3 regions of the Daeguia caeni genome follow, and region 1 is predicted to be linked to each of the others. Evidence: predicted binding sites of a transcription regulator. Region 1 holds the regulator's gene; each other region holds the start of a gene.
The links. The regulator LexA, encoded in region 1, represses DNA repair genes until DNA is damaged. The targets are predictions, from matches to a motif close to TGTTCNNNNTGTGTTCNG.

Region 1 (7,671 bases):
ACACCATCCTTTCAGGGCGCACCAGAATTCCTGACCCAGGCACGCGCTGCCTGCAACCTGCCTGCCCTGCGCAAGGATTTCCTGTTCGACACCTATCAGGTTTATGAAGCACGCAGCTGGGGTGCCGATTGCATCCTGATCATCCTGTCCAGTGTGGATGATGACCTTGCCAGGGCGCTTGAGGAAACCGCCTTTGAACTTGGCATGGACGCGCTTATCGAAGTGCATGACGAAGCCGAGATGGAACGCGCGTTGAAACTGTCATCGAAACTGGTGGGCGTCAATAACCGCAATCTGCGCACCTTTGAAGTCGATCTCGCTGTTTCCGAACGACTCGCAAAGATGGTGCCGTCAGACCGTTTGCTCGTCGGTGAAAGCGGCATTTTTACCCATGATGACTGCCTGCGGCTGGAAAAAGCCGGTATTGGTACATTCCTGATCGGCGAAAGCCTGATGCGCAAGGCCGATGTGGCGGTCGCCACGCATGAACTACTGACCGGCAAGGCCTGACCATGGTATCCAGGCTCACACATATCGACCAGTCTGGCGCGGCCAATATGGTCGATGTCGGCAACAAGGACGAAACGGATCGCATCGCCATTGCCGAAGGCGCGGTGAAAATGAAACCGGAAACGCTTGCCCTCATTCTGGAGGGCAATGCGGCCAAGGGTGACGTCATCGCAACAGCGCGCATTGCAGGCATCATGGCAGCCAAGAAAACGGCTGATCTCATTCCGCTTTGCCACCCGCTGATGCTGAGCAAGGTTGCCGTCGACATCACCCCGGATCATGATCTGCCGGGGCTCCATGTTCGTGCCATCGCCAAACTCAAGGGCCGCACAGGTGTGGAGATGGAGGCACTCACGGCCGTTTCCGTCACATGTCTGACAATCTATGACATGGCCAAGGCAGCCGACAAACACATGGAAATCACGGGAATTCGTGTGGTTGAAAAATCCGGTGGCAAATCGGGCGACTGGAAAATCTGATTTCACCTGCCGTAACAGAGGCGCACATGTCCATGCTGTCCGTCGATGAAGCGCTTGAGCGCATCCTGTCCTCCGTCATGCCAACCGGTACAGAAACCGTGCCGATTGCCGAGGCTGGCAACCGGATTCTGGCAGAACCTGTCATCGCCAGACTGAATCAGCCGCCTTTCGACTGCTCGGCCATGGATGGCTATGCGCTGATTGCGCCAGAGCCGGTCACCTACCCTTTTACGGCTGAAATCATTGGCGAATCGGCTGCGGGCATGCATTTTACTGGCACGCTTCACCCCGGACAGGCCGTGCGCATTTTCACAGGCGCCCCCTTGCCTGATGGCGCGGATACGGTTGTCATACAGGAAAACACCGCGCGTACCGGCAATCAGGTTACGATTCTTGATGGTGTCAGCAAGGGCCGCCATATCCGTCGTGCCGGACTTGATTTTACCATGGGCGAGATGCTGGTCGAAACGGGAACAAGACTTGATGCGCGTCACCTTGCCCTGACTGCTGCAAGCGGCAATGCCACCGTGACGGTGGCGAAAAGGCCGCGCATCGCCATCCTTGCAACCGGCAATGAACTCGTGCTTCCCGGCACGCCTCCCGGCCCGGATCAGATCATTGCATCAAATAATTATGCCATCGGCGCGATCGTCCGCAGCGCCGGCGGCATTGCTGATGACCAGGGCATTCTGCATGATAATCTCGACATGATCACCACCGCGATTGACGCGGCGATTGCACGCGGATCCGACATTATTGTCACCTCTGGCGGCGCTTCTGTCGGAGACCATGATTATGTTGCCGCCGCCCTCAAGGCAAATCAGGTCGAGATCGGCTTCTGGAAAATCGCCATGCGCCCCGGCAAGCCGCTCATGTATGGACGAAAAACCATTAGCGGCCGAGTGGTGCATTTTCTAGGACTGCCCGGCAATCCGGTTTCAAGCTTCATCTGCAGCCTCGTCTTCCTGCGCCCGCTCATTGCGACACTCACAGGCCTGAAACAGACCGTCACACCGCAGCCAGCCATCCTCGGTGTCGACATGCCAACCAATGGCGAACGCCGGGATTTCGTCCGCGTCAAGCTGGAATCAGATGCAACAGGACGGCTTGTCGCTACGCCTTTTCCGGTGCAGGATTCTTCCATGTTGACAGCTCTGGCAAGGAGCGACGCCATTCTGATCAGGCGCGAAAATGCACCAGCCGCCAGGGCCGGCGATGACTGCGAGATCGTTCCCTTATGATAAAGAGCGGAAAATCAGCACCTATCGTTCTGTTTTTACTGCCAAATCGTAAACCCACCCGGCAGATGCCCGACAAACATGACGTTTCGGTCTTTTGAAAAGCGGAACAGGCTTTAATCTTTTTAAAACCATTGCAGAACAAGACTGGAACATATAGTGTTCGTTCTGGTTTTGTTTTTCTCGATTCTGTCGGAGGGCCGTTCGCATGTTAACCCGCAAACAGCACGAGCTTTTGCTGTTTATACACGAGCGACTGAAAGAAACGGGCATTCCGCCATCCTTCGATGAAATGAAGGAAGCGCTTGACCTTGCCTCGAAATCCGGCATCCATCGTCTGATCACGGCGCTGGAAGAACGCGGCTTCATCCGTAGGCTTCCCAACCGGGCACGCGCGCTGGAAGTTGTCCGCCTGCCTGATTCCATCGCCCCTGGGCTCAATGCGAAGAAGAAGTTCGCGCCAAGCGTGATCGAAGGCAGTCTCGGCAAGACACCACTGCCGAACAATGCAATTCCCATCTCGGCCAATAATGACTCGACCCGCACGGTTTCCGTGCCTGTCATGGGCCGCATTGCAGCCGGCGTACCAATCTCGGCCATCCAGAATCAGACCCACATGCTGAACCTGCCACCGGAAATGATCGGCCCCGGTGAGCATTATGCACTTGAAGTCAAGGGCGACTCGATGATCGAGGCCGGCATTTTTGATGGCGACACGGTCATCATCAAGCGCAGCGACAGCGCAACGCCGGGTGAAATCGTGGTGGCTCTGGTCGATGATGAAGAAGCAACCCTGAAACGCTTCCGGCGCAAGGGCGACTCCATCGCGCTTGAAGCAGCCAATCCGGCCTATGAAACCCGGATCTTTGGCCCTGACCGCGTACGCGTACAGGGCAAGCTGGTGGGGTTGATACGCCGCTATTAATGCGCCCTCGTCAAGGTGCCCCCTTATGATACACTGTCGAAATGCGCCAGATCGCGCTTCCGCATGTGGCGCTTCAAATGGACAGATTTGAAATGGACAGATTTGCTGCTTGATGTCGCGTGCCGACCGTCAACATGCATGAAAACAAAACTATTATAAATCAACAAAATAATCTGTTTTCCTGAATCAGATTATCAACCCTCTTTCTGTTATTGCAAACAGGCCTGCCTAGTCATTCTCATCTTCCATTGCCCCTGTCGGATTATTCTTGTGCCAGACGTTTCTGCTGCTGATAACTATCAGGCAATCCGCGTGCTGCGCGTGAATGGAGTCTGTGCTCATGCCATGGCCGCACTGGCACGCCTATGGCAAAGCGCAGCACGATGCCATGGTCCCCCGCCATCAGACTTGCCGGTTGCGACCAGTCTTCGGTCAGCATGGCCCTGGAAACAGGAAGCCCGTCTTGCCTTTCCGGCCATTTCATTTCCGCTTCTACCCCACCATCATCGTTTTCAGCAGCCAAGACTGTCATGGCACGAGCGGCTGGTGCCCCGTCCGGCCAGTGCCTGTCCTCCAGCCAGATTTCCAGTGCACCGGCCAGAGCAAGCTGCTGGCGTGTGATGGTCAGCTTGTCCGGATCTTTGCAGCGCAAGGATTTTCCGGGAATTGCCAGAACGACAATATCACCAATATTGCAGGCAGCCTCCTCCATGGCCGGCCGGTTCGTATAGGTCAGCATCCGCCCATCGCGCAGGCTGATTGCGCATAGCCCTTCCTCACAGAGAAAACTATCGTCCGTGATAGATGCTACCGCGCCACTGCTGCTTTGGCGGGGCGGCAGGAAGGCACGGACGAGATAGGCTTTGCCCCAATTATCTTTCGTGAACCTGGACGGACGCGTCTGATTAAGCGCCATATCGCCATTGGAAAGCCGCACGGCCACAAGCTTTGCATCTTCCGAGACGAGAATGTCGGGCATTGGCGCGCGGATGAAGACAACAAGACCGATGACCATGAGTGGTACAGCCAGAAGCCTTAACCACGTCGTGAGCGTAACGAGCAGGATGATCGCCAATGCCCAGCTGAGAAGTGTGGGCACAGGCATGGCGCCTGGATTGCCATCCGGCGCCCATGCAGCCACATTTTCTGCAATCGCACGCACCAGCCAGACGCCGAACCCCATGATCTGCAATGGCAACCAGTCGAGCTCAACAGGCATCAACAACAGCCCCAGCACGCCAAATGGCATGATGATCAGGGATATGGCAGGCAGCGACAGAACATTGCCGACGAGTCCTAACGGAGCGGTATTGTTGAAGTGATAGGCGGCAAAAACACCGCTGGCAGCTCCGGCGACAATTGATGTTGCGGCGGTAAAGAACACCGGTCTTGCAATCATGCTGGCAAACGGGCTTGCGCCGGGAATCCCCACTGGCGCAGGCTGCTCATTACCGGCATGTCTTTTCAGCCACCACGCATAGGCTGCAATCAGCGCGGCGGTGGCTGCAAATGACATCTGGAAACTCGGCCCCAGCACTTCATGCGGCGTGATGGCGATGGTCAGCATGGCTGCAATGGCAATATTGCGCATGCTCATGGCGCGCCGGTCGGAAAGTACGGCAAGCAGCATGACGACGATCATGATATAGCTGCGCTGTGCGGCGATATCCGCGCCCGACAGAGCAAGATAGAACGTGCAGCTCAACAGCGACAGAAAGGCTGCGATCTTTTTCACCGGATAGCGCAGACTGAAACCGGGAAACAGCGCAAAGAGCGAGCGCAGGGATACCATGACCACTCCCGCCGCCAGCGCCAGATGAAGCCCCGATATGGACAGGATATGCGCCAGACCTGCCTTGCGCAGATCCTCATTGGTCTTGTCACTGATCCCGGCGCGGATTCCCGTAATCAACGCTGCCGCAACACTGCCATCCTCCCCGGCAAGTGTGGTCTCAACCCGCTCCGATATCCGTACGCGCAGGGCAGCGATCCAGCTGCTTGCCTGCCCATGGATTCCCTCTGCCGGAGGTACGTTGACCAGTCTGGGCGTACCCAGAAAAAAACCATTGGCACCAATACCCGTGAAATAGCTGTTGAAGGCAAAATCATAATTGCCCGGACGAACCGGGCCGGATGGCATGCGCAGGCGCACAAAACCCTGAAGTCCGCTTCCGACAGATGTTGCAGCGGGAATATCGTGCGCTGTCACCCGTACGCGCTGCGGTGCATGGCGCAATTGGGGTCTCGCAGTGTCAAGGACATCCAGCGTGATGCGAAAACTGTCCTTATCCTGCTGTTCAAGCATCACAACCCGTGCTGTCAGGTAAGTCGTGACATCAGAACCCAGAATTTGCGTGGCGCGCCGCTCTGTCTCGCATTTTGCGGCAAGAAGCCCGACCAGTATGGCCAGCGCCAGATTGGTGAGACTGGCCGCAACAAAATGATGCCGCACACCATAGCGCAGCAATACAGTCAGACATGTCAGGGCAACAAGCGGTGTCCAGTTTGGCTCGAATGGCAAGGTGAAATAGATAACCGCCCCCATTCCCATGAAAACCGGCAGGAACAGAAAAGCCGTGCCGCGCGCGGTTTCCGTCGCAATTGCCCCCTGCAACAACTGGAACTGCCGCGCGCCATAAAACCTGCATGTTTCAAAAAATGAAGGATGCTTCGCGCCAGCATCGGAGGGCTGTAATGGCAGGCTGTCAGAGCCATCCGCGAAAGCCTGCTCCCTCTCCGGCGTCCTGGCGCGAAAAGCCACCTCGGCAGCACCCGCAAGGAGTGCGCGCTCATTTGCCTCGCCGGTTTCGTTCCCTTTCAATACGCGCGTCATTCCCCCGCCTGACTGCGTAATCTGCTGCTGGCCCGCAGCATTGCCTGCATGGAGGATAGCGCAATTCAGATACAACCAAAAGGCAATCTGCGAGCAGCAATGCAATCATTTGTTTTGACTGCAATTCTGCCTTCTCAACTTCGTGAAAGTCATTCTAGGCCCTTGCGCGCACGGCTGTCTGTGATACATGAACCGCAACGAAAATGGGAATTGCATGTTGGTGAACCGCCAACCTGTGCTTTCCCCGATGCAACGTCTTCCCGCCGGAATCAACTGACGGGATTCATCTTTTCGAACGCGCCTCAAGCCTGCTGATTGACGGCGGCGCGCGGCATAGTGGAGCTATCATGTCGAAACCGGTTATCACCCGTTTTGCCCCTTCGCCCACGGGATTTCTTCATATTGGCGGTGCGCGCACTGCGCTGTTCAACTGGCTTTACGCCAAGCATTGCGGCGGCAAGATGCTGCTGCGCATTGAAGACACCGATCGTGAGCGTTCCACGGAAGCCGCAACCGCAGCCATTCTTGATGGCCTGACCTGGCTTGGCCTTGACTGGGATGGCGAAGCAATTTCACAGTTTGAACGCGCTCCGCGTCATCGTGAAGTGGCCGAAGAGCTGGTCGCCCGCGGTCAGGCTTATTATTGCTATGCCACACCGGAAGAGCTGGAAGAAATGCGCGAAAAGGCCCGCGCTGAAGGCCGTCCGCCACGCTATGACGGCCGCTGGCGCGACCGTGATCCAGCAGAGGCCCCTGCGGGCGTCAAGCCTGTTATCCGCATCAAGGCACCACGCGAAGGCGAAACCGTCGTTCATGATGCCGTTCAGGGCGAAGTGCGTTTCCCGAACAAGGATCTGGACGATTTTATCATCCTGCGCTCGGATGGTACACCGACCTATATGCATGCCGTCGTCGTGGACGACCATGACATGGGGGTCACCCATATCATTCGCGGCGATGACCACCTGACCAATGCAGCCCGCCAGACCATCATCTACAAGGCCATGGGATGGGATGTGCCGCAGATGGCACATATTCCTCTGATCCATGGCGCTGATGGCGCAAAGCTGTCCAAGCGTCATGGCGCATTGGGCGTCGATGCCTATCGTGCCATGGGCTATCTGCCGGCTGCCCTGCGCAACTATCTGGTGCGCCTTGGCTGGAGCCATGGCGATGATGAAATCATGTCGACCGAACAGATGATTGAATGGTTCGACGTAAAGGACATCAACAAAGGGGCTGCCCGTTTCGACTTCCAGAAACTGGAGGCCATCAATGGCGTCTATATGCGCGCCAGCAGCGACAGGGAACTTCTGGATGCGTTGATTTCAGTCCTGCCGGAAATTGAAGACGGCACCGATCTTCTGGCTGCAATCAAAGAAAAGGGCACAGAACAGCTTCTTGCCGCCATGCCGGGCCTGAAAGAACGCGCCAAGACGCTGGTTGAACTGGCCGATGGTGCAAAATTCATCTTTGCCAAACGTCCGCTTGCACTGGATGAAAAAGCGGCCAGCCTGCTGAATGATGAAGGCCGCGCCGTGCTGAAATCCATCCTGCCAGAACTTGAGGCCGCCCAGGAATGGACAAGTGAATCACTTGACGCCATCGTGCGCGCCTTTGCCGAAAAGTCCGGCCTGAAACTTGGCAAGATTGCGCAACCCTTGCGTGCCGCATTAACAGGACGCG
Region 2 (7,671 bases), on a different contig from region 1:
CACAACAAGCATCCTGCCCGCCAAAATGAACAGTACACCACTTTCTTTAGATCGCTCCAACGAGTGTGATCTTTATGCATATGAGAAATGCCAGCGTTACAGCAGTGCGATTGGCCGGTTCAACCGATGTTATGCGGCAATCTATCGCTATTGCCTCAATAGCCAGGGTTGGAAAGTTGATTGAAAAGCCCATCCGCTGGATGTGGTAAAAGGCAATGTGCGATTGCCAAGCCTTTTGACATGTCCGCAGAATGAAATGACCGTGACACAGACATGACGGAGATCTCTGCCTCGGTGTTGCGGCCGTTCATTCATCCAGCAGTGCCATGCACCTTCTGTGCGGGATGGATCGACCCAGATGCCAAGTCTCGATGACTGGTTTGGGCGCCATTATTCTACATGGCTGAAAAGCTGAATGGCGCCTGAAACCGGGACTGCCACTGCGCTGGAATGGCAGTCCCGGCAAGCCCTCTCCCCAGCGCCACTCGGCGCTGTCGCATCTCGTCCATCGTCATGGAACACACGAGCAAAGATACGCACCTGTATGCGCAGTCAGTCTGATTGTTGCCCTGCTGTTGCCAGTCTGTTTCCCGACCGTGGCCTTCACACATCGGCATACATTCACCAAGCTGAAGGCAGGGCCATCAAGGTGGGCTCAGTTCAACCGTCCCCTGAAACGGCATCCTTGCACTGTCGTCACACGCTTTACAGGAACAGGCATGACCAGAATCGCATTGATTGGAGCCAGCGGATTTGTCGGCTCTGCCATTTTGAAAGAAGCTGTTGCGCGGGGCAACGCGGTCACTGCCCTGGTGCGTCACCCGGAAAAGGTTGAAAGGCTTGACAATGTCATAGCCATCAAGGCCGATGTGTTCGATACGGAAGCACTGGCAAAACAGCTTGCCGGGCATGATATCGTCATCTCAGCCTTCAATCCGGGATGGGAGGCCGACAATATCCGGCAGCGTCATGTTGAAGGCAGCCGCGCAATCACCGAGGCGGTCAAAAAGGCGCAGATCAAGCGCCTGATCGTGGTTGGCGGTGCAGGCAGCCTTTATGTCAACGGCGCGCAGCTGGTCGATTCACCGGATTTTCCGGCCGAATGGAAAGAAGGTGCTCTGGGGGCCAGGCAAGCGCTCAATGATCTGCGTGCGGAAACCGAACTGGAATGGAGTTTTGTTTCGCCGGCCATCATGCTAGAGCCGGGAGAGCGCACGGGCCAATATCGTCTCGGCGGCGATGAGCCGGTATTTGACGCCAACGGCAATTCGAAAATTTCTGTCGCTGATCTTGCCGTCGCCATTCTCGATGAGGCCGAGCAGGGCAGACATATCCGCAAGCGCTTTACCGCGGCCTATTGATAGGCGTCGATTGATGCCCCCAATCAATATGCCGCCCGGTGATATAGAGCCCCTGCCCCACGCCGGGTGATATGCGCCCATGGCAGCCGTTCATTGAAATAACCGGTTGATATTGACCAGTGCATACGGTCATTGAGACCTGCCGGTTGAGCCGGATCTCCGGTGTGTTCTTGACACACCGGAAAGATCAGACCAGCTCCACGTCAACGACGCCCGGTATTGCCTTCATTGCCGAGGCGATCTGCGGCGAGACACGATAGCGGTGCGGCAGCTCGATCTCGATTTCGCGCTGACCATTATCCTTGATCAGAATGAGACTGACCTGCCCGTCGCCGCGCGTATTGAAATGCGGCGCGATATGGCGAATGACATCGGCTGTACGCAGATAAAGTCGCATTGCCTTCTGCATCCGACAGGCTTCATCTTCCAGTGACAGGACGGTCTGGATACGCAGGCCAATTCCTTCCGGCCGGTTTTCTGCTGCGACAGTCACAACAACGGATTTGCCGCTTTCCAGCAGATCACGATATTGCGCCAGCCCTTCCGAAAACAGCACCGCTTCAAACTGGCCGGTCGCATCCGACAATTGCACAATGCCCATCTTGTTACCAGTACGGGTCTTGCGCTCCTGACGGGCGGTGACCGTTCCAGCCAGACGGCCAGCCGTTGCGCCACGCTTCACGGCAGCGGCAAAATCGGCCCAGCTTTGCACGCGCATGCGCTCCAGAACCTGGCGATATTCGTCCAGCGGATGGGCGGAAAGATAAAAGCCGACAGCCTGAAACTCGCGATGCAGTTTTTCCGATGGCAACCATGGCGCAACCTGCGGCAGGATGAGCTTTTCCTTTGGCACGCCAGACATGCCAAAAATATCGGACTGACCGCTTGCCGCATTTTCCTGCGTGCGCTGCGCAAACCCCATGATGCGATCAATACCGGCGCTGAGCGATTCACGCGAATGACCAAAGCAATCCAGCGCCCCGGCATTGATCAGGCTTTCCAGCACGCGCCGGTTGACGATGCGCGGATCGATGCGCTCACAGAAATCCTCAAGACTTTCAAATGGCTTTTCCGCCCGCACCGCCACGATATGGTCAACGGCCGCTTCGCCCACGCCCTTGATCGCCGCAAGCGAATAGAAAATCTTGCGCTCGCCGACCTCGAAGGCACGATAGGAGGTCATGACGGAAGGCGGGACGACCTCAATACCAAGCCGCATGGCTTCCAGACGGAAATCATTCAGCTTTTCCGTATTGTTCATATCATAGGTCATCGTCGCGGCGAGGAACTCGACCGAATAATGCGCCTTCATATAGGCGGTCTGATAGGAAACAATGCCATAGGCTGCAGCGTGCGACTTGTTGAAGCCATAGTCGGCAAACTTGGCCAACAGGTCGAAGATCATATTTGCCTGCGCCTTGTCCACACCCCGCTCAACCGCGCCATCCACGAAACGGGCACGCTGCTTGTCCATTTCTTCGCGGATCTTCTTACCCATGGCGCGGCGCAACAGGTCTGCTTCACCCAGCGAATAGCCGGCAAGCACCTGCGCGATCTGCATCACCTGTTCCTGATAGACAATGACGCCTTGCGTTTCCTTGATCAGGTGATCGATCTTCGGGTGAATGGAGGCAATTTCTTCCTCGCCATTCTTGCGCGCATTATAGACCGGGATATTTTCCATCGGCCCCGGACGATAGAGCGCAACAAGGGCGATAATATCCTCGATCCGGTCAGGTCGCATGCCAAGCAGCGCCTTGCGCATGCCCGCACTTTCCACCTGGAACACGCCAACCGTCTCACCGCGCGAGAGCATTTCATAGGTCAGCTTGTCATCATAGGGCAGATGGGTGAGATCGATCTTGATTCCCTTGCGTGCCACCAGCTTGACGGCCGTCTGCAGCACCGTCAGCGTCTTGAGGCCAAGAAAGTCGAACTTGACGAGGCCTGCCTGTTCAACCCATTTCATGTTGAACTGGGTTACCGGCATGTCCGAACGCGGATCGCGATACATGGGCACGAGCTCGGACAGTGGTCGGTCACCAATCACGATGCCGGCGGCATGCGTTGAAGCGTGGCGGTAAAGCCCCTCAAGTTTCAGCGCGATGTCAAGCAGCCTGCCAACGACCGGCTCCTTCTCGCGCTCTTCCATCAGCTTCGGTTCTGTTTCGATGGCCTGGGCAAGCGATACCGGATTGGCCGGGTTCTGCGGCACCAGCTTGCAGAGACGGTCAACCTGACCATAAGGCATTTCCAGCACGCGCCCAACGTCGCGCAGCACGGCGCGCGCCTGCAGTGTACCAAAGGTGATGATCTGGGCGACCTGATTGCGCCCATATTTCTCCTGCACATAGCGGATCACCTCTTCGCGGCGATCCTGACAGAAGTCGATATCGAAGTCCGGCATCGAAACGCGATCCGGATTAAGAAAACGTTCAAACAGCAACGAGAAGCGTAACGGGTCAACATCGGTGATGGTCAGGGCATAGGCCACCAGCGAACCCGCACCCGAACCACGCCCCGGCCCGACGGGAATGTCATGCGCCTTTGCCCACTTGATGAAGTCCGAAACAATGAGAAAGTAACCCGGAAATTTCATGCGGGTGATGATGCCGATCTCATATTCGAGACGCTCTTCATATTGCTCAGGCGTATAGCCTTCCGCACAGCCGGCCGTCTCCAGCCGCATTTTCAGCCCCTCGCGCGCCTGACGCGCCAGCTCATCGGCCTCTGCCTGCATGGCTGCTTCAGGTTCCTCCGTCTCGCCGGTAAAGCGCGGCAGGATCGGCTTTCTGGTCTGGGTGAACCAGCTGCAGCGCTGAGCGATTTCGACGGTATTGTCGAGCGCTTCCGGCAGATCGGAAAACAGCGCCACCATTTCGGCACGGCTTTTCAGATAATGATCCGGCGTCAGACGACGGCGATCATCGTTTGACAGGATCTGGCCTTCTGCAATCGCAAGCAGGGCGTCATGCGCCTCATAATCTTCCGCCGTAAGGAAAAAGGCCTCATTCGTGGCAACCAGCGGCAAATCAAGCTCATAGGCAAGCCCGATGGTCCTTGCCTCAAGCGCACGGTTATAGCCGGCATGGCGCTGCAATTCGACGTAAAGCCGATTGCCAAAAATCTGCTTCAGGAATTCAAGCCTTGAACGCGCCCGATCGGGCCTGTCCATCGACAGCGCATGGCCAATCGGCCCAAGCGGCCCGCCGGTCAGAACAATGATATCCCTGGACAGATCCCTGAGCCAGCCCGCTTCGATATGCACCGGATCGCCGGTTGGCGTATCGAGATAGGCGCGGCTGACCAGCCGAACCAGATTGGCATAGCCTTCTTCGGTCGCTGCCAGCATGACCAGTGGCGCCAGATCCAGCGCCATCTTGCGATTGGCACTACGGCTGTTGTCGCTGTGATCGCCAAAGGCAATATCAAGCTGACAGCCGATGATCGGCTGCAGCCCCTCTTTCGAGGCTTTCTGCGCAAATTCAAGCGCACCAAAAAGATTGTTCGTATCGGTAATCGCAATAGCCGGCGCCTCATCGGCTATTGCCTGTTTGATGATCTTTCCAACCGGAAGCGCACCTTCCAGCAGGGAATAGGCCGAGTGAACCCGCAGATGCACAAAGCGCGGTGATGATCCGCCTGTTGCCGTCGCATTGTCTGCTGTCTCACTCATTGCATCAATCCTGTTTGATTGCACCAGTTCCGTCGCATGTGTCGTGGCGGGTCCGCCCCCACGATTCTATGAGGTGCTTATCGCAGTTTCCGGCAATGCGCATCGCATGTCCACAGAAACAGGCAATTGTGAACAGGCTGCACGAAAATTGTCCGCTGTTCAGATTGCGCTGACCCAGATGGCGAAAGTGGCGACAAACAGGCTGACGGAGATGAAGGACAGAACGTCTTGCACGATATCAGTCATGGAAAGCTCCTCTCGTTCACTTATGTTTTTAGTTTGTTCCTTTTTTGTTCATAAGTCAACACCAATCAGAGCGTCCGCTTGCATTTAAGGTTTACAGAATATGAATAGGCAGAATCGCGCCTGCGCGCTTACCGTGCGGCACGCTGCAAACATGTTTTCGTGGGGGGAAACCTCCGAGGGGCGCCAGATCAGAGATCGACGACCTTGCCGTCCCTCAGCGTCACGACGCGATCCATCCGGCGGGCCAGATCATGATTATGGGTAGCAATCAGCGCAGAAAGGCCCGACTGGCGCACCAATGCTTCCAGCGCGCCAAAGACATAGGTGGAGGTTGTCGGATCAAGATTGCCGGTCGGCTCGTCAGCCAGCAGCACCAAAGGCGCATTGGCAACCGCGCGCGCAATTGCAACGCGCTGCTGTTCGCCACCTGACAATTCCGCCGGACGATGCGAAGCGCGTTTGCCAATCTTCATATAATCAAGCAGCATCTGCGCACGTTCTGCCGCCACCTTCCGGTCAAGGCCGCGGATCATCTGCGGCATCATGACATTTTCCAGCGCAGAAAATTCCGGCAGCAAATGATGGAACTGATAGACAAAGCCAATATCGTTGCGGCGGATCGCCGTGCGGTCCTCGTCGGACAGATCCTTGCAGGAACGCCCATCAAGGATGACATCGCCACTGTCCGGCCGTTCCAGCAGACCGGCCGTATGCAGCAGGGTGGATTTTCCGGCTCCTGAAGGGGCGACCAGGGCCACCATCTCGCCACGCCGCAAGGTAAATCCAGCGTCTTTCAGAATGACCAGCTCGCGGTCGGCTTCCTTATAGGCGCGCGCAACATTTTCCAGCCGCAGAACAATATTCCCCGCCATCATTCATACCTCAGGGCTTCAACCGGATCGAGCTTGGCTGCACGCCAGGCCGGGAAAATCGTGGCGATGAAGGAAAGAACCAGTGCCATGATGATGACGGACAGCGTTTCGCCCAGATCCATCTTTGCCGGCAACTGGCTGAGGAAATAAAGTTCCGGGTTAAACAGCGTCGTGCCGGACAGCCACGAGAAGAACTCACGAATGCGCTCGACATTGAGGCAGACGACAATGCCAAGGACGACACCGGCAAATGTGCCGGCAACGCCGATCGCCGCCCCCGTCATCAGGAAGATGCGCAGGATCGAGCCGCGCGTTGCTCCCATGGTGCGCAGGATGGCAATGTCGCGTCCCTTGTCCTTCACCAGCATGATGAGACCGGAAATTATGTTGAGAGCCGCAACCAATACGATCAGCGTCAGGATCATGAACATGACATTGCGTTCGACTTCCAGCGCCGAGAAGAAGGTCTGGTTGCGCTGACGCCAGTCAATCAACGACAACTGGCGGCCGGCCGCCTCCTCAATCGGTGCGCGCAGCGCATCCACATTGTCGGGATTGTCGGCAAAGATTTCGAGCGACTGCACCTTGCCTTCCTGATTGAAGAAAAGCTGCGCTTCGCTGAGGGGCATCATGACAATGGAGGCATCATATTCCGACATGCCGATCTCAAAGATCGCCACGACATTATAGGCCTTCACGCGCGGATTGACGCCAAATGGTGTCACGTCGCCTTCTGGTGAAATGACGCGCAGACTGTCGCCAACGGACAGGCCGAGATTTTCGGCCATACGGGTGCCGATGGCAACGCCACCTGCCTGATCAAAGCCTGTCAGCGTGCCCTGCCGGATATTGCCGGACACAAGTTTCAGCTTGTCCAGATCTTCCTCACGCAAGCCCCGCACCAGAGCACCCGTGCCAGCGCCGACATTGCCCTGCACAAGCGCCTGCCCTTCCACGACCGGAATGGCAAAGCTGACGCCGGGAATGGCGTCAATGCGCGGGATCAGCGTGGCATAATCATCAAGCGGCCTGTCAATCGGCTGCATGATGAGATGGCCGTTAATACCAAGAATACGGGTCAGCAGCTCGGCGCGAAAACCGTTCATCACCGCCATGACGATGATGAGCGTCGCAACACCCAGCATGATGCCGGTGAACGAAAATCCGGCAATCACCGAAATGAAGGTCTCGCGACGGCGCGCCCGCAGATAGCGCCAGGCGATCATGCGCTCGAAAGCCGAGAAAGGCCCGGAGCCAGGCTCTTTCCGTGCTGCTTTCGCTGTCTGTCTGGGCTCGGTCTTTGCCGCCGCGTCACTCATTTTCAGGCAACCAGCATATTAATTGCAGCTTCAACCGAAAGTGTCTGGCGTTCACCAGTCTTGCGATCCTTGATTTCGACTTCACCAGCCGCAACGCCACGCGGGCCGACGATGACCTGGGTCGGCAGGCCGATCAGGTCCATGGTAGCGAATTTCGACCCCGGACGTTCATCCGTATCGTCGAGCAGCGGATCAAG
Region 3 (7,671 bases), on a different contig from region 1:
CAAAGACAGTGACCAGTTTAGGCTTGTTGTGCACTTCGTTCGGTTCGGTTTTCATCCTCTACTCCTGCAGGAAGGTCAGATAGCGTGGCCTTGCGTCGGCCGCCTTATTTCGGCGTTGATTTACTGCCTTTTTGCGCCAAGGCAAAGGGGGCTTGTTGTCACGAGGACAAAACTGTTGTCTTTTCCCAATATAAACGCGCAATAGCGCTTTGAGATTTTGTTGCTTGCTGGTAAATCGCGCGCATGAGCACACCATTAGACCATATTCGCAACTTTTCAATCGTCGCCCACATCGACCACGGCAAATCGACGCTGGCCGACCGCCTCATTCAGTTGACCGGCGGACTGGACACGCGCGAGATGAAGGATCAGGTCCTCGACTCGATGGATATCGAGCGTGAGCGCGGCATTACCATCAAGGCACAGACCGTGCGCCTGCATTACAAGGCGAAGAACGGCGAAGACTATGTGCTGAACCTGATCGACACGCCCGGCCATGTCGACTTTGCCTATGAGGTCTCGCGCTCGCTGGCTGCCTGTGAAGGCTCGCTGCTGGTGGTTGATGCCTCACAGGGAGTGGAGGCGCAGACACTCGCCAATGTCTATCAGGCCATCGACAATAACCACGAGATCGTGGTGGTTCTCAACAAGATCGACTTGCCGGCTGCCGATCCTGACCGCGTCAAGCAGCAGATTGAAGAAGTGATCGGCATTGATGCCTCCGAGGCTGTGCATATTTCAGCCAAGACCGGCCTTGGCATTGAAGATGTGCTTGAGGCCATCGTGCACAAGCTGCCAGCGCCGCGCGAAGGCGACCGCAATGCGCCGCTCAAGGCCATGCTGGTCGACAGCTGGTATGATTCCTATCTCGGTGTCATTGTTCTGGTGCGCGTGATCGATGGCGTGCTGAAAAAGGGCATGACCATCCGCATGATGGGCACGGGCGCGAAATATCCGGTCGAGCGCACCGGCGTGTTCACGCCGAAAATGGTGCATGTGGACGAGCTTGGCCCCGGCGAGCTTGGCTTCATTACCGCTTCGATCAAGGAAGTGGCCGATACGCGCGTGGGCGATACCATCACCGATGAGCGCCGCCCGACCGAACAGATGCTGCCGGGCTTCAAGCCGGCCCAGCCGGTCGTCTTTTGCGGCCTGTTCCCGGTCGATGCGGCAGACTTTGAAGACCTACGCAGCGCCATGGGCAAGCTGCGCCTGAATGACGCCTCCTTCTCCTATGAAATGGAAACCTCGGCCGCACTCGGTTTTGGCTTCCGTTGCGGCTTCCTGGGTCTTCTGCATCTGGAAATCATCCAGGAACGGCTTGAGCGCGAGTTTAATCTTGACCTGATCACCACGGCGCCTTCGGTTGTCTATCGCCTGAAGATGACGGACGGTACGGTGAAGGAGCTGCACAATCCGGCCGACATGCCGGATGTGGTGAAGATTGCGGCGATCGAGGAGCCGTGGATCCGCGCAACCGTGATGACGCCGGATGATTATCTTGGCGCGATTATGAAACTGTGTCAGGAGCGCCGCGGCATTCAGGTTGATCTCACCTATGTCGGCCCGCGCGCCATGATTACCTATGATCTGCCGCTCAACGAAGTGGTATTCGACTTCTATGACCGCCTGAAATCGATCTCCAAGGGCTATGCCTCGTTTGACTATAATCTTTCGGATTATCGCGAGGGTGATCTGGTCAAGATGTCGATTCTGGTCAATGAAGAGCCGGTCGATGCGCTTTCCATGCTGGTGCACCGTTCGGCGGCGGAAAAGCGCGGCCGTGCGCTGTGCGAGAAGCTGAAGGAGCTGATCCCGCAGCACATGTTCAAGATTCCGATCCAGGCGGCGATTGGCGGACGCATCATTGCGCGCGAGACGATCTCGGCACTGCGCAAGGACGTGACGGCCAAGTGCTATGGCGGCGACGTGACGCGCAAGCGCAAGCTTCTGGAAAAGCAGAAGGAAGGCAAGAAGCGTATGCGCCAGTTCGGCAAGGTCGAAATCCCGCAGGAGGCCTTCATCCAGGCGCTCAAGATGGGGGATGATTGATTACCCGTCGTTCTCTGGAGCAATCAGGTTTTCATGAAAATGCTGATTGCTCCAGCAGGTTGCTTTCTCGGTTCCGGAAACAGGTCCCCACTTTTCCTGGAGCGGCTGCGGCACTCAGATTGCCGCGAATAAATCCCGGTTTGCAAGCCATGAAGATGGATTGCAAACCGGGTCTGAATCGAAAATTGCTAGGGATCTGAACGGTCAGATCAAAATATTTTCAAGGCAGGGCAAATATGCTTCCGCTCCTTCCATAATGGTCGGAGCACATGCCAAAGCACATTTATCTACATTTGAAATGATGCTGCAGACTGCAGCATGGCGCTGCCAATGCTGAAAAATGTAATGGTCGATAATAGTATGGAGGCCATTATCTTTTCCACAATGTAATTCCTTATGAAAATAATAATTCGATACGAAATTCCTGTATCGATGATTACATCTTATCACCATAAAAAATAACAATAAATCCATATATTTTTGTCATATTTATTTCGACTGCAATCGTATTTTATTAAAAAATAAAACGCATGATTGGCGTTATTTTTAAACAAATATACTATTATATTAAAAGTTGCTTCGGATGGATTTAGTTTACAATAAGGCCGTCATAGTTCAATATTTTGTGGTTTGCTGCGGCTTTCATGCATGCAGGACCATGCGTAAACATCAGGACGGGACGGTCGCGCGCGCGGGGATTTGCCGCTATAATCTGTCCAGAGTGGCAGTTCCAGGAAGAGTGGAAACCGGTTTTCCGCCTAGGCTGCGAAACAATGTTAAAATAGCATGTTGAAGCAATCAGCATTTCCGTGGAAATCTGAATTGCCCAAGCGGAATATGTCATGCCAAAGGCGAAAGATTACAGTCCGTGACCGTCAGAATTTCTCTTACCTATTGTGCGCAATGCAACTGGATGCTGCGCGCGGCATGGCTGGCGCAGGAATTGCTGCAGACTTTTGGCCAGGATCTGGCAGAAGTGTCGCTGAGGCCCGGCACAGGCGGTATTTTTGAAATCCGCGTGCATAGCCGGATGGCAGTGAAACGCTTGTCTGGGAACGCAGGCGCGATAACGGCTTTCCGGAGGCCAAGGTGCTGAAACAGCGCGTGCGTGATCTTGTCTGGCCAGAGCGCGATCTGGGTCATGCAGATCGCAGCTCCACAGCCGGATAATGCCATGCAGGTTTTCATGCAGGTTTGAAGTGGTTTTCGTGGCCTGAATTTAAGCCCATTGGTCCGAAACCTGATGCGTGGGTCGCAGGTTATGACATGCAGGCTTGTGAAAGGCTTCAGGCGTTTCCCGAACGCGCAGCCATCCCGATTTCACGGAAACGCTAAAATGGCTCTGGCAAATGGTTTGCCGCCCTGTTTTCCGCAATTCCGGACGGAAACAGGTTTCGACATTTTCTGGAACTGCCTAGTCTTCATCGACCACGCGCAAACGCAGTGCGCCGGGTGTTCGTTCGCCGGGGCGCGTCTGCGGGGCGTCCTCGATCGGTTTTTCGCCCAGTTCCAGCGCCTCGATCTTTGCGCCGCGCTTCATGACCTTGGATGACGACACCAGAATATCGTCAATATCCTTGCTTGCCTGCTGGAAATGCCCTTGCAGCTTGCGCACGCGCTCATCAAGCCGCGCCACATCTTCCATCAGCCGGATCACTTCCGCCTGAATGACATGGGCCTGTTCGCGCATGCGCGCATCTTTCAGGATGGCCTGAATGACCTGGATCGACAGCATCAGGAGCGATGGCGAGACAATCACCACGCGCGCGCGATGGGCGCGCTGCACCAGCGCCTCGAAATGTTCATGAATATCGGCAAAGATCGACTCGGATGGCACGAACAGAAAGGCCGTATCCTGGGTTTCACCGGGGATCAGATATTTGTCGGCAATGTCCTTGATATGGGTTTCCATGTCGCGGCGAAACTGTGCAATCGCCTGTTTGCGCGCTTCCGGTTGTTCGGTTTCGCGCATGGCGTTCCATGCTTCGAGCGGGAATTTCGCGTCAACCACCAGAGACGGCGCATTGTTTGGCATGCGCACCAGACAGTCGGGGCGGGTGCCGTTCGACAGGGTTGCCTGAAATTCATAAGCGCCCTGCGGCAGGCCATCGGCAATGATGGCTTCCATGCGTGACTGGCCAAAGGCGCCGCGTGTCTGCTTGTTGGCAAGGATGGCCTGCAACTGCACCACCTGACCGGCAAGCGACTGGATATTGTTCTGCGCCGTATCGATGATGGCAAGCCGCTCCTGCAATTTGGCGAGATTTTCATGCGTGGAGCGGGTCTGTTCGGTCATGGTCTGGCCGAGACGGTGGGTCATGCCGTCAAGCCGCTCGCGAATGGCCTGATTCAGCTCTGCCTGGCGCGAGCCGAAGACCTCCGCCATGGTCTGCATGCGGCCCTGCATTTCGGCCTGGGCCTTGAGGATTTCGGCCATGCGATATTCGGCTTCGCGGGCACGTTCTTCCGCCTGCGCTTCTGCCACGGCGCGCAGCCGGGCCGAACGGGCGGCCGTAATCAGAAACAGGGCAAGACAGAGCACCACCACCACAATGGCCGCAAGCAGGAGATCGCCAAGCGAAAAGATGGTGCTGCCAAGCTGTAACAGCGGTTCATGCAACAAAGACTGGTTTTCCATTTTGCAAGCTTAGCTGATTCGTACAAACTTGCAGAGATCAAAACGGGAACATTTTGCAAAGCGCAATTGACGAGTTCGCATCGAGCGATTACGTGGAAGCCATGTCAGTAAAACCGCTTATCATTCTCCCCGATCCGCTGCTGCGTCTGGTTTCCAAGCCGGTTGAACGCTTTGATGACCAGTTGCGCAAATTTGCCGGCGACATGTTCGACACCATGTATGATGCGCCGGGCATTGGCCTTGCCGCCATTCAGGTGGGCGAGCCGATCCGCATGCTGGTTATTGATCTCGCCAAGGGCGACGAGGAGAAACAGCCGCATGTTTTCGTCAATCCACAGATTGTTTCCTCCTCGGATGAGCGTGGCACCTATGAAGAAGGTTGCCTGTCGATTCCCGATTATTATGCGGAGGTGGAGCGCCCGGCGAAAATCAGGGTCGAATATTTCGACCTTGAGGGCAAGCCGCAGAGCATGGATGCGGATGGGCTGATGGCGACCTGCCTGCAGCACGAGATTGACCATCTCAATGGTGTGCTGTTCATTGACCATCTGTCGAAGCTGAAGCGCGACATGGTGATCAAGAAGTTCAGGAAGCTCGCCAGGGAGCGGGCGGGCAGGAAGGTGCTGTGATGCGTATCGTCTTCATGGGCACGCCGGAATTTTCGGTGCCGATCCTGACGGCCATCATTGGCCATGGCTATGAGGTGGTGGCGGTCTATACCCAGCCGCCGCGCCCGGCGGGGCGGCGCGGGCTGGAGCTCACCAAGTCGCCGGTGCATGAAAAGGCCGAACAATTTGGCATTCCGGTCTTTACACCAAAGAGCCTGAAAGATCCGGAAGAACAGGCAGCCTTTGCTGCTCTTGAGGCTGATGTTGCCATTGTGGTGGCCTATGGGCTGCTGCTGCCCAAGGCCATTCTCGAAGCGCCGCGCCTTGGCTGTTACAATGGTCATGCCTCGCTGTTGCCGCGCTGGCGGGGGGCGGCGCCGATCCAGCGCGCGATCATGGCCGGTGACAGCGAAACCGGCATGATGATCATGAAGATGGACGAGGGGCTTGATACCGGCCCTGTCGCCATGGCGGAAAAGGTGGTGATCACGCCGGATATGACGGCGGGCGAATTGCACGACAGGCTCAGCCAGATCGGGGCAGACCTGATGGTACGCGCACTTGGCGCGCTTGAGCGCGACAGCCTTGCCCTGCAGCCGCAGGCCGAGGAAGGCATCACCTATGCCGCCAAGATCGACAAGGCCGAGGCGCGCATCGACTGGTCGAAGCCTGCCAGGGATGTGCACAACAGGATTCGCGGCCTGTCGCCCTTTCCGGGCGCATGGTGCGAAATGGAAATCAATGGCGCGGTTGAGCGGGTGAAATTGCTGCGCTCGACGCTGGGTGAGGGCAATGGCGTGCCGGGCACGGTTCTGGATGAACGCCTGACGATTGCCTGCGGCAAGGGCGCGGTTCGGCTTGTGAGCCTGCAGCGCTCTGGTGGCAAGCCTCTGGCGGCGGCAGATTTCCTGCGTGGTGCACATGTGACGAAGGTTCTTTGAACAGTGCCGCGTTACAAGCTTCTGATCGAATATGACGGCACGCCCTATGCGGGCTGGCAGCGTCAGGAAAACGGCCATACGGTTCAGGCCGCGATTGAGCAGGCGTTCAGGAAATTCTGCGGCGAGGATCTGACGCTGAGTGCGGCTGGTCGTACGGATGCCGGTGTACATGCGACAGCGCAGGTGGCGCATGTCGATCTTTCCAGGGATTGGGCTGCCGGCAAGGTGCGCGATGCGGTCAATGCCCATCTGGTGATGGCCAATGAGCGCATCAGCATTCTCAATGTCGAAAAGACGACGGATGCTTTCGACGCGCGTTTTTCCGCCCGCGCGCGGCATTATCTCTATCGCATCTGCAATCGTCGCGCGCCGCTGGCGCTGGATTATCAGCGGGCATGGTGGGTGCAGAAGCGGCTTGATCATGAGGCCATGCATGAGGCGGCCCAGCGGCTTCTAGGCGAACATGATTTCACTACCTTCCGTGCCACGCAATGTCAGGCCAAAAGCCCGGTCAAGACGCTCGACCGTCTCGATGTCACGCGCAAAGGGGATTATGTCGAATTGCGGGTGTCGGCGCGTTCCTTCCTGCACAATCAGGTGCGCTCCTTTGCCGGCAGCCTGATGGAAGTGGGGGTTGGCCGCTGGACGGCGGATGACCTGCAGGCAGCTCTTGAAGCGCGCGACCGCAAGGCCTGTGGTCAGGTGGCCCCGCCCTATGGGCTGTATCTCGTCGGTGTGGATTACGCCTTTCCGTTTTAGGCCTGATGCCAGCGCCAGCGGGCAAACAGGCACATTCCTGCAACAATCCGGATTTTCACGGAAATGCTGATTGCTCTGACATGTTGTTTCCCGCAGTTCCGGGCGGAAAACCTGTTTCGACTTTTTCTGGAATTGTTTTAATAGGCTTGATGGGCAAAGCCGATCCGGAAGATCTGCTGCAGCAGCACGGTCAGGAACAGCGTGCCGAAAAAGACACAGGCAAAGAACGGCGCGACAACCACATGCGGTCGTTGCAGGGCAACATGCGTCAGGCGATAGCCTAACACGACAGATGCGCCGAACATGATGAAGGCAAACAGCGTCGTCACATCCGCGCTGTCAGGCACGAACAGCTGCAACAGGGTGATCGGGGCAAAGAACCAGGACACAAGCGCCGTGCCCCAGTTTGTCGCAATCACATAGGGCGCATAACGGCTGGCTATGCCGATCGTGCGCGCAAGCAGGCCGACAAGGATCAGCGGAATGACCCATGCGGCAATATCGACAAAGGCCAGGCGCAGGATGATGGCAAGTCGAAAGCCGGCTTCCTCGCGGCCCGCGGTCAGATTGGCCGCAGCGCTGACCCAGCTTGCAAAGAGCGGCGGCAGCGCCACGACAATGGCATAAAAGGAAGACCAGAAATCCTCTGCCGAAATATCGAGATAATCCAGAC

Region 2: dnaE (DNA polymerase III subunit alpha) is a predicted target of LexA. The motif match lies at 5,318-5,335, and genes of this name have one in related genera.
Region 3: ACFO1V_RS03835 (DNA recombination protein RmuC) is a predicted target of LexA. The motif match lies at 4,724-4,741, and genes of this name have one in related genera.

Annotation. Positions count from the first base shown of each region.
Region 1 covers NZ_JBHSEL010000053.1:134,258-141,928, forward strand. Annotated here, with positions in the region: gene trpC (indole-3-glycerol phosphate synthase TrpC) at 1-510, shown strand, start outside; gene moaC (cyclic pyranopterin monophosphate synthase MoaC) at 513-989, shown strand; gene ACFO1V_RS08570 (molybdopterin molybdotransferase MoeA) at 1,016-2,230, shown strand; gene lexA (transcriptional repressor LexA) at 2,436-3,152, shown strand; gene ACFO1V_RS08580 (ComEC/Rec2 family competence protein) at 3,415-5,985, opposite strand; gene gltX (glutamate--tRNA ligase) at 6,333-7,671, shown strand, end outside.
Region 2 covers NZ_JBHSEL010000119.1:43,851-51,521, forward strand. Annotated here, with positions in the region: gene ACFO1V_RS12430 (hypothetical protein) at 1-184, shown strand, start outside; gene ACFO1V_RS12435 (NAD(P)-dependent oxidoreductase) at 720-1,361, shown strand; gene dnaE (DNA polymerase III subunit alpha) at 1,549-5,037, opposite strand; gene ACFO1V_RS12445 (ABC transporter ATP-binding protein) at 5,472-6,155, opposite strand; gene ACFO1V_RS12450 (lipoprotein-releasing ABC transporter permease subunit) at 6,155-7,474, opposite strand; gene proS (proline--tRNA ligase) at 7,477-7,671, opposite strand, start outside.
Region 3 covers NZ_JBHSEL010000036.1:23,330-31,000, forward strand. Annotated here, with positions in the region: gene ACFO1V_RS03815 (complex I NDUFA9 subunit family protein) at 1-55, opposite strand, end outside; gene lepA (translation elongation factor 4) at 244-2,052, shown strand; gene ACFO1V_RS03825 (hypothetical protein) at 2,099-2,389, shown strand; partial or broken gene ACFO1V_RS03830 (Rdx family protein) at 2,966-3,222, shown strand; gene ACFO1V_RS03835 (DNA recombination protein RmuC) at 3,467-4,690, opposite strand; gene def (peptide deformylase) at 4,792-5,319, shown strand; gene fmt (methionyl-tRNA formyltransferase) at 5,319-6,239, shown strand; gene truA (tRNA pseudouridine(38-40) synthase TruA) at 6,243-6,998, shown strand; gene ACFO1V_RS03855 (hypothetical protein) at 7,136-7,671, opposite strand, start outside.